DNA from 2 places in the Rhizobium sp. P43 genome. Region 2 is predicted to be linked to the other one. Evidence: riboswitches for the same ligand, from Rfam matches in the RefSeq annotation. Region 2 holds a riboswitch; the other holds the start of a gene.

Region 1 (3,204 bases), 2.2 Mb from region 2:
GTCGAGACGGAAGCTCAACGGGGTCTCGTAGCGCGGGCGGATCTCGCCGGTCTGGCTGACGGTCTCGCCGATCGAGCGGATCTCGGCGATGACCGACTTGATCGGACGGGGTGCCTTGGCTTCCGGCTCGGCTTCGCTGCATCCAACGAGCAGTCCGAGGACACCCGCTAGAGCGACGTATTTCAGAATGCTGGTTTTCATTGTGCGGCTCCTTGCGGGCGAAGCCCGCTGATGAACAGTTCGATCATCTCGGCGACGAGCTGATCGACATTTCCAAAGTCGAAATCGTTGAAGGTGGAGGCGAGGGTCACGATGCCATGCACGCCGGCCCAGATAATCTGCGTGGACCGCTCGCTGTCGGTGGTCACGATCTTGCCTGCTTCTGCAGCCCTGGCCACCTGCTCGGCGAGTTGTCGATAGGGCAGCATCGTTCCCTCGTCTTCCATCAGCGGGGAGGTCAGACCCTGATCGTTTTCGAGGAAAAGCATGCGGAAGCGGTCGCGGTCTTCAAGGCCGAAATGGGCATAGGCTTTCATCATGGACCGAATGGCGGACAAGTGATCTTCCGCCTTTCGATCAATTTCGTCGAAACGGTGCCTAAGATCGGTGATCGCATCACGGCAGAAATCGATGATCAGGTCCTGCTTGCTCGGATAGTAGCGATAGAGCGCTCCGGCGGTCACGCCGAGAGCATCCGCCAGTCCGCGCATCGACAACTGACCGAGACCCTCACGCCCAACAATCTTGGCGGCGGCGCTCAGGATCGTCCTGCGAAAGCTAAGGATTTCTTCTTCAGTCAATGCGGGCCTGGGCATGCGGCTTCCTCACACAAGTTAAACTTCACGCGTTTAATAAACACGTTTAATGAACGTGTCGATCGATATTCCATCTGCTCCACTCGTCACTGATGAAGGGAGCCCTTCGTGAAAGATGCCGTCAGTCTGCGGGCTCCTACCGGTCACCTACTCTGCAGGGTTCATCGTGCGCCGTGATCGGAGACCATGCAGCCGGACCTTCGGTTGCGTTATGGCAATTTCGCGAATGCGGTCGGTGTGAGTGATGGAATCTCGCCAAGCAGGGATAAAACATGTTGAATTTTGCTTGGCGCGGGGGCGCCGCTTATCTACATTGTTGTTGTTCTCAGGGCGGGGTGAAACTCCCCACCGGCGGTATCCGGCTTTGCCGGGAGCCCGCGAGCGCTCTTGTTTAGGCAGGAGTTAGCAGATCCGGTGCGATGCCGGAGCCGACGGTATAGTCCGGATGGAAGAGAGCAAGGTATGCAGACCCGCTCGTAAGGGCGGGGCGTGCCTTTGTTCGCCCAAGGGAAAATTGCGACCGCAAGGTCGTGTTTTACCGCGAAAGCGGGTTACCCTTGAAAGGCATGGAAATGACAGTCTCGAAAATTGAAGATGCAGTCGCAGCGCTAACAGCGGGCGGCATGATCGTCGTTGTGGATGACGAGGATCGCGAGAACGAGGGCGATATCATCATCGCTTCGGAAAAGATTACGCCGGAGGCCGTTGCCTTCATGATGAAGCATGCGCGTGGGCTGATCTGCGTTGCGATGGAAGGCAAACGGCTGGATGCGCTGGACATCCCTCTGATGGTGCCGCGCAACACGGAATATCTGAAGACCGCCTTCACGGTCTCTGTCGATTACATTCCTGGTACAACGACCGGGATATCGGCAGCCGACCGCGCCGCGACGGTTCGCGCGCTGCTGGACGAGCATTCGAAGCCTGATGACTTCGCCCGCCCCGGTCATATCTTCCCGCTCCGCGCCCATCCCGAGGGCGTGCTCGGTCGTCCGGGGCACACGGAAGCGGCAGTGGATCTGGCAAGGCTTGCCGGCCTTCAGGCTTCAGGCGTCATCTGCGAGGTGGCGAATGACGATGGCACCATGGCGCGTCTGCCGCAACTTCGCGAATTCTGCCTCAAGCATCAACTGCCGCTGATCACGATCGCGGACCTTGCCCTCCATATCGCAAGGCAGAAAGACGGCGCTGCGGTTGCCGCCTGACGCTTTGCCGTGGCCGAACGAGTGCTTCTTTCGGCCACGTTCACGCGGTGATCGAAACCGGTGATTTCACCCGGGCGATCGCGGCGCGCCAACGCATGAGGAGGTCGACGCGCGCCGCCTCCGGCATGGTTCCGGGCGTGAAGCGGCGAGCGTGGGAGGGTTCGGGCGTCGTGACACCAAGTGCGAGAAATGCCATGGCCGCCGCGCCGAGGGCGCCGACCTCCGGCTGATCACCGCGCAGCACGGGCCGATCGAGAATGTCGGCCTGCAATTGCATCAGCACGTCATTCGTCGAGGCGCCGCCGTCTGCCATCAGGCCGGACAGTGCCAGCCCGACATCCTGCTGCATGGCTTCGAAGACGTCGGCGATTTGAAGTGCGACAGCTTCCATCGTCGCGCGGGCAATATGAGCCGGTGTCGTGGCATGGGTCATGCCGGAAATCGTTCCCGTTGCATCATCGGTCCAATGCGGCGCACCAAGACCGGCCAGGGCAGGGACAAAAACCACCTTGCCACTATCGGAAACCGTCTGCGCCAGATCGGACAATGCTGCAGGGCCGGAGAGCCCAAGCAAGGTCGCAGCAAAGGCGATCGCCTGGGCCGACACGGTGATGTTGCCCTCAAGAGCATAGGCGACACCGCGTTCATCGGACCAGGCAATCGTGCTGGAGAGACGATGCCCGGACAAGACGCGCCCGTCGGTTAGTGTCATCAGTGACGAGCCCGTGCCGTAGGTGGCTTTGACCAGGCCCGGCGCGCGCACGCCGTGGCCGTAGAGAGCCGCGTGGCTGTCGCCCATCATGGCTTGGACAGGCGTACCGGCAGGCAGCGCAGTTGTCCCTGCCACCGTTTCGCCGAAACGGCTGTTCGAGGGCAGGGCTTGCGGGAGTGCCGATACCGGCACCTTGAAAAGCTTGCAGAGTTCCGGGCTCCACTCCAGCTTCGCGGTGTCGAAGAGCATGGTGCGCGAGGCATTGGAATGATCGGTTGCGAAGACCTGGCCGCCTGTCATCTTGAAGAGGAGCCAGCTGTCTACCGTGCCGGCCCGCAAACGTCCGCGCTCGGCGAGATCTCGTGCCGATGCGACATTTTCCATGACCCAGCCGAGCTTCGAGGCAGGGAATAGGGCATTGATCGACAGTCCGGTGATGTCGGCGACGGAGGCATCATGTCCTGCATCGATC
Region 2 (3,204 bases):
CATCCCGGGTCCGCTGATGGACCGCATGGAGATCATCCGGATCGCCGGCTACACCGAGGATGAGAAGCTCGAAATCGCCAAGCGGCACCTGATGCCGAAGGCGATCAAGGAACACGCCCTGCGTCCGGAGGAATTCTCCGTATCCGACAAGGCGATCCTGGCGGTCATCCAGCAGTATACCCGCGAAGCCGGTGTCCGCTCCTTCGAGCGCGAACTGATGAAGCTCGCCCGCAAGGCCGTGACCGAGATCATCAAGGGCAAGGTCAAGTCGGTTGAAGTGACCGAGAAAAACATTGCCGATTATCTCGGCGTCCCGCGCTTCCGCCATGGCGAAGCCGAGGGCGAGGATCAGGTCGGTGTCGTCACCGGTCTCGCCTGGACTGAGGTCGGCGGCGAACTGCTGACGATCGAAGGCGTCATGATGCCCGGCAAGGGCCGCATGACGGTGACCGGCAACCTGAAGGACGTGATGAAGGAATCGATTTCGGCGGCGGCATCCTATGTCCGCAGCAGAGCCGTCGATTTCGGCGTCGAGCCGCCGCGCTTCGACAAGTCCGACATCCACGTCCACGTGCCGGAAGGTGCAACGCCGAAGGATGGACCGTCCGCGGGTATCGCCATGGCAACGGCCATCGTCTCGATCATGACCGGCATCCCGGTTTCCAAGGATGTAGCGATGACGGGCGAAGTCACGCTGCGTGGCCGCGTCCTGCCGATCGGCGGCCTCAAGGAAAAGCTGCTTGCAGCACTCCGTGGCGGCATCAAGAAGGTTCTGATTCCGGAAGAGAACGCCAAGGACCTGGCGGACATTCCGGACAACGTGAAGAACAACATGGAGATCATTCCTGTGTCCCGCATGGGCGAGGTGATCCGTCATGCGCTGGTTCGCGTGCCTGAACCGATTGAATGGGACGGAACCGTCGAAACGCCGGCCATCGGCGTTGTCGAAGGGGTCGATGATTCAGGCGCTACGGTCGCTCACTGAGGCAGTTTTGCCATAAGTGAGCCACAAAGCTCCAAAACCGACAAAAAGGCTGGCATTTTTGCCAGCCTTTTTTGTGAAAACTCCCTTAAACGGCTTGTTTTCCGGGCCTTTCGGGTGCTTTTGAGTTGCGAAGGGCAGAAGCAATCGTATTCTCCGCCCGACTTGAACTTTTGAGTCGTTTCATACCAATCAGAAAGGGTGGAAACATGAACAAGAACGAACTCGTATCCGCGGTCGCCGAGAAGGCTGGCCTGACCAAGGCTGACGCGGCCTCTGCCGTCGACGCCGTTTTTGAAACGGTTCAGGCTGAACTGAAGAACGGCGGCGACGTTCGCCTCGCCGGCTTTGGCGCCTTCACCGTTGCCCGTCGCGAAGCCTCCAAGGGCCGCAACCCGTCCACCGGCGCTGAAGTCGATATCCCGGCTCGCAACGTTCCGAAGTTCACGGCCGGTAAGGGCCTGAAGGACGCTGTCAACAGCTGATCCGTCGTGACCGTCGCCACCCTTCGGTGCCGATGGTCAGCTGACACCCTGGTTAGCCCGGCCTCTGTGCCGGGCTTTCTTTTTGCCCGTCTTGCGCTGCAGCATGAGCTGTCATATTTCTGTGAAGCCGGATTGTCCGGCATTCGTTCTCAGGGCGGGGTGAAATTCCCCACCGGCGGTAAAGGAGGAAACTCCAAGCCCGCGAGCGCCTGGCCTTCCTGAAGGGGAGGGGCAGGGTCAGCAGATCCGGTGTAAATCCGGAGCCGACGGTTAAAGTCCGGATGAAAGAGAATGAGGTCAGGTGGCGCTCTCCCTCCGTGTCATGCGGATGGCCAGGGCGTTGCTGCGCAGCTCCGTGCCCGTCCGGGCGCGGTTTTCGTCGTCCTCATCTGTCCTGATTTGTGTTGGTCCTTTGGAAAAGGAAACATGACATGAATCAGAGCTCCGTTTCGGTTCTGCGTTCCCGGGCCTTTCTCGGCGCCGGTTTTATGGTGTTGGCAGGCGCTGCCTTCGCCGCGCTTAACGTCGTCACCCAGTGGCTCGCCATGACGCTCGGCTTCCCGCCGGCTTCAACGGCCTTCTGGCAATATGGCTTCGCCCTCGTTCTCTCCCTGCCGCTGCTTGTTAGGCTTGGTTTGAAGGCGATGAAGACGGCCTATCCGGTCCGCCACATCCTGCGCGTCCTGCTGGCCGCCTTCGGTGTGCAGGCCTGGGTGATGGGGCTTGCAACCGTGCCCATCTGGCAGGCGATTGCGCTTGTCATGACGTCACCCTTCTTCATCATCATCGGCGCACGTCTCTTCCTCGGCGAGACTGTCGGCCGTGACCGTTGGCTCGCCACGCTGACCGGCTTCATCGGTGCGATGATCATCCTGCAGCCCTGGTCCGACAGCTTCACGCTCGCGGCCCTGCTGCCGGTACTCTCCGCGCTGCTTTGGGGCGGTTCTTCGCTGATCATGAAGAACCTCACCCACTATGAAGCACCCGAAACCGTCACCGTCTGGCTGCTGGTGCTACTGACGCCGATCAACTTCGGCCTTGCCGCAGCCTCGGGCTTTGCGGTTCCCGAAGGTCTGGCGCTCTGGCTGCTTCTCGCTGCCGGTCTGTTGACGGCAATCGGGCAATATCTGCTGACGCTCGCCTACAACGCCGCCGATGCAGCCTATGTGCAGCCCTTTGATGACCTGAAGCTGCCGCTCAACGTCTTCGCCGGCTGGCTGGTCTTCGGTTATGCGCCGAGCGGTTACCTCTGGCTGGGCGCTCTTCTGATCCTCGGTGCTTCGCTCTTCCTGATGCTGCGCGAGGCGGGCAAGGAAGCCTCGTCGGCGTCCTGATCGGATGATTCGTGGGATCGACGTCGAACTGTCATCCGACTGTCACCGGACTGCCCCAAAAACCTCTTGTTCCATTTCTGGATACTGGAGGTTTCCCGATGACCCATGGTCTCTCCCGCGTCGCCCTGACGGCGGCGCTCTTTGCATCCGTGGCCCTGCCGGCCGCTGCCGAACAGGTCTTCAATCGCATTGCCACATTCCCCGTCGCCGCAAACCTGCCGTCTGACAAGGACAAGCTTTCCACCACCTCGGCCGAAATCGTCACCGCCTCGGAAGACGGCAATACGCTGATCTATTCCGACAGCCCGCTCGGCGGCATCGGCTTCATCGACATCACCGACGCCAAGGCTCCGAAGGCTGCCGGCGCCCTGATGATGGACGGCGAACCGACTTCGGTCGCGGT

Evidence for each region. Region 2 has a riboswitch for FMN ahead of AC1PUL_RS10000 (DMT family transporter). Riboswitches for the same ligand answer to the same signal wherever they lie in the genome.
Region 1: linked by a shared signal. The riboswitch ahead of ribB (3,4-dihydroxy-2-butanone-4-phosphate synthase) and the one ahead of AC1PUL_RS10000 (DMT family transporter) in region 2 are both predicted to bind FMN.

The regions. Positions count from the first base shown of each region.
Region 1 is NZ_CM161539.1:4,175,570-4,178,773, forward strand. Features, by position in the region: gene AC1PUL_RS20670 (efflux RND transporter periplasmic adaptor subunit) at 1-201, opposite strand, end outside; gene AC1PUL_RS20675 (TetR/AcrR family transcriptional regulator) at 198-815, opposite strand; FMN riboswitch at 1,133-1,276, shown strand; gene ribB (3,4-dihydroxy-2-butanone-4-phosphate synthase) at 1,388-2,020, shown strand; gene AC1PUL_RS20685 (FGGY family carbohydrate kinase) at 2,061-3,204, opposite strand, start outside.
Region 2 is NZ_CM161539.1:1,996,661-1,999,864, reverse strand. Features, by position in the region: gene lon (endopeptidase La) at 1-985, shown strand, start outside; gene hupB (DNA-binding protein HupB) at 1,192-1,467, shown strand; FMN riboswitch at 1,609-1,764, shown strand; gene AC1PUL_RS10000 (DMT family transporter) at 1,899-2,801, shown strand; gene AC1PUL_RS09995 (esterase-like activity of phytase family protein) at 2,900-3,204, shown strand, end outside.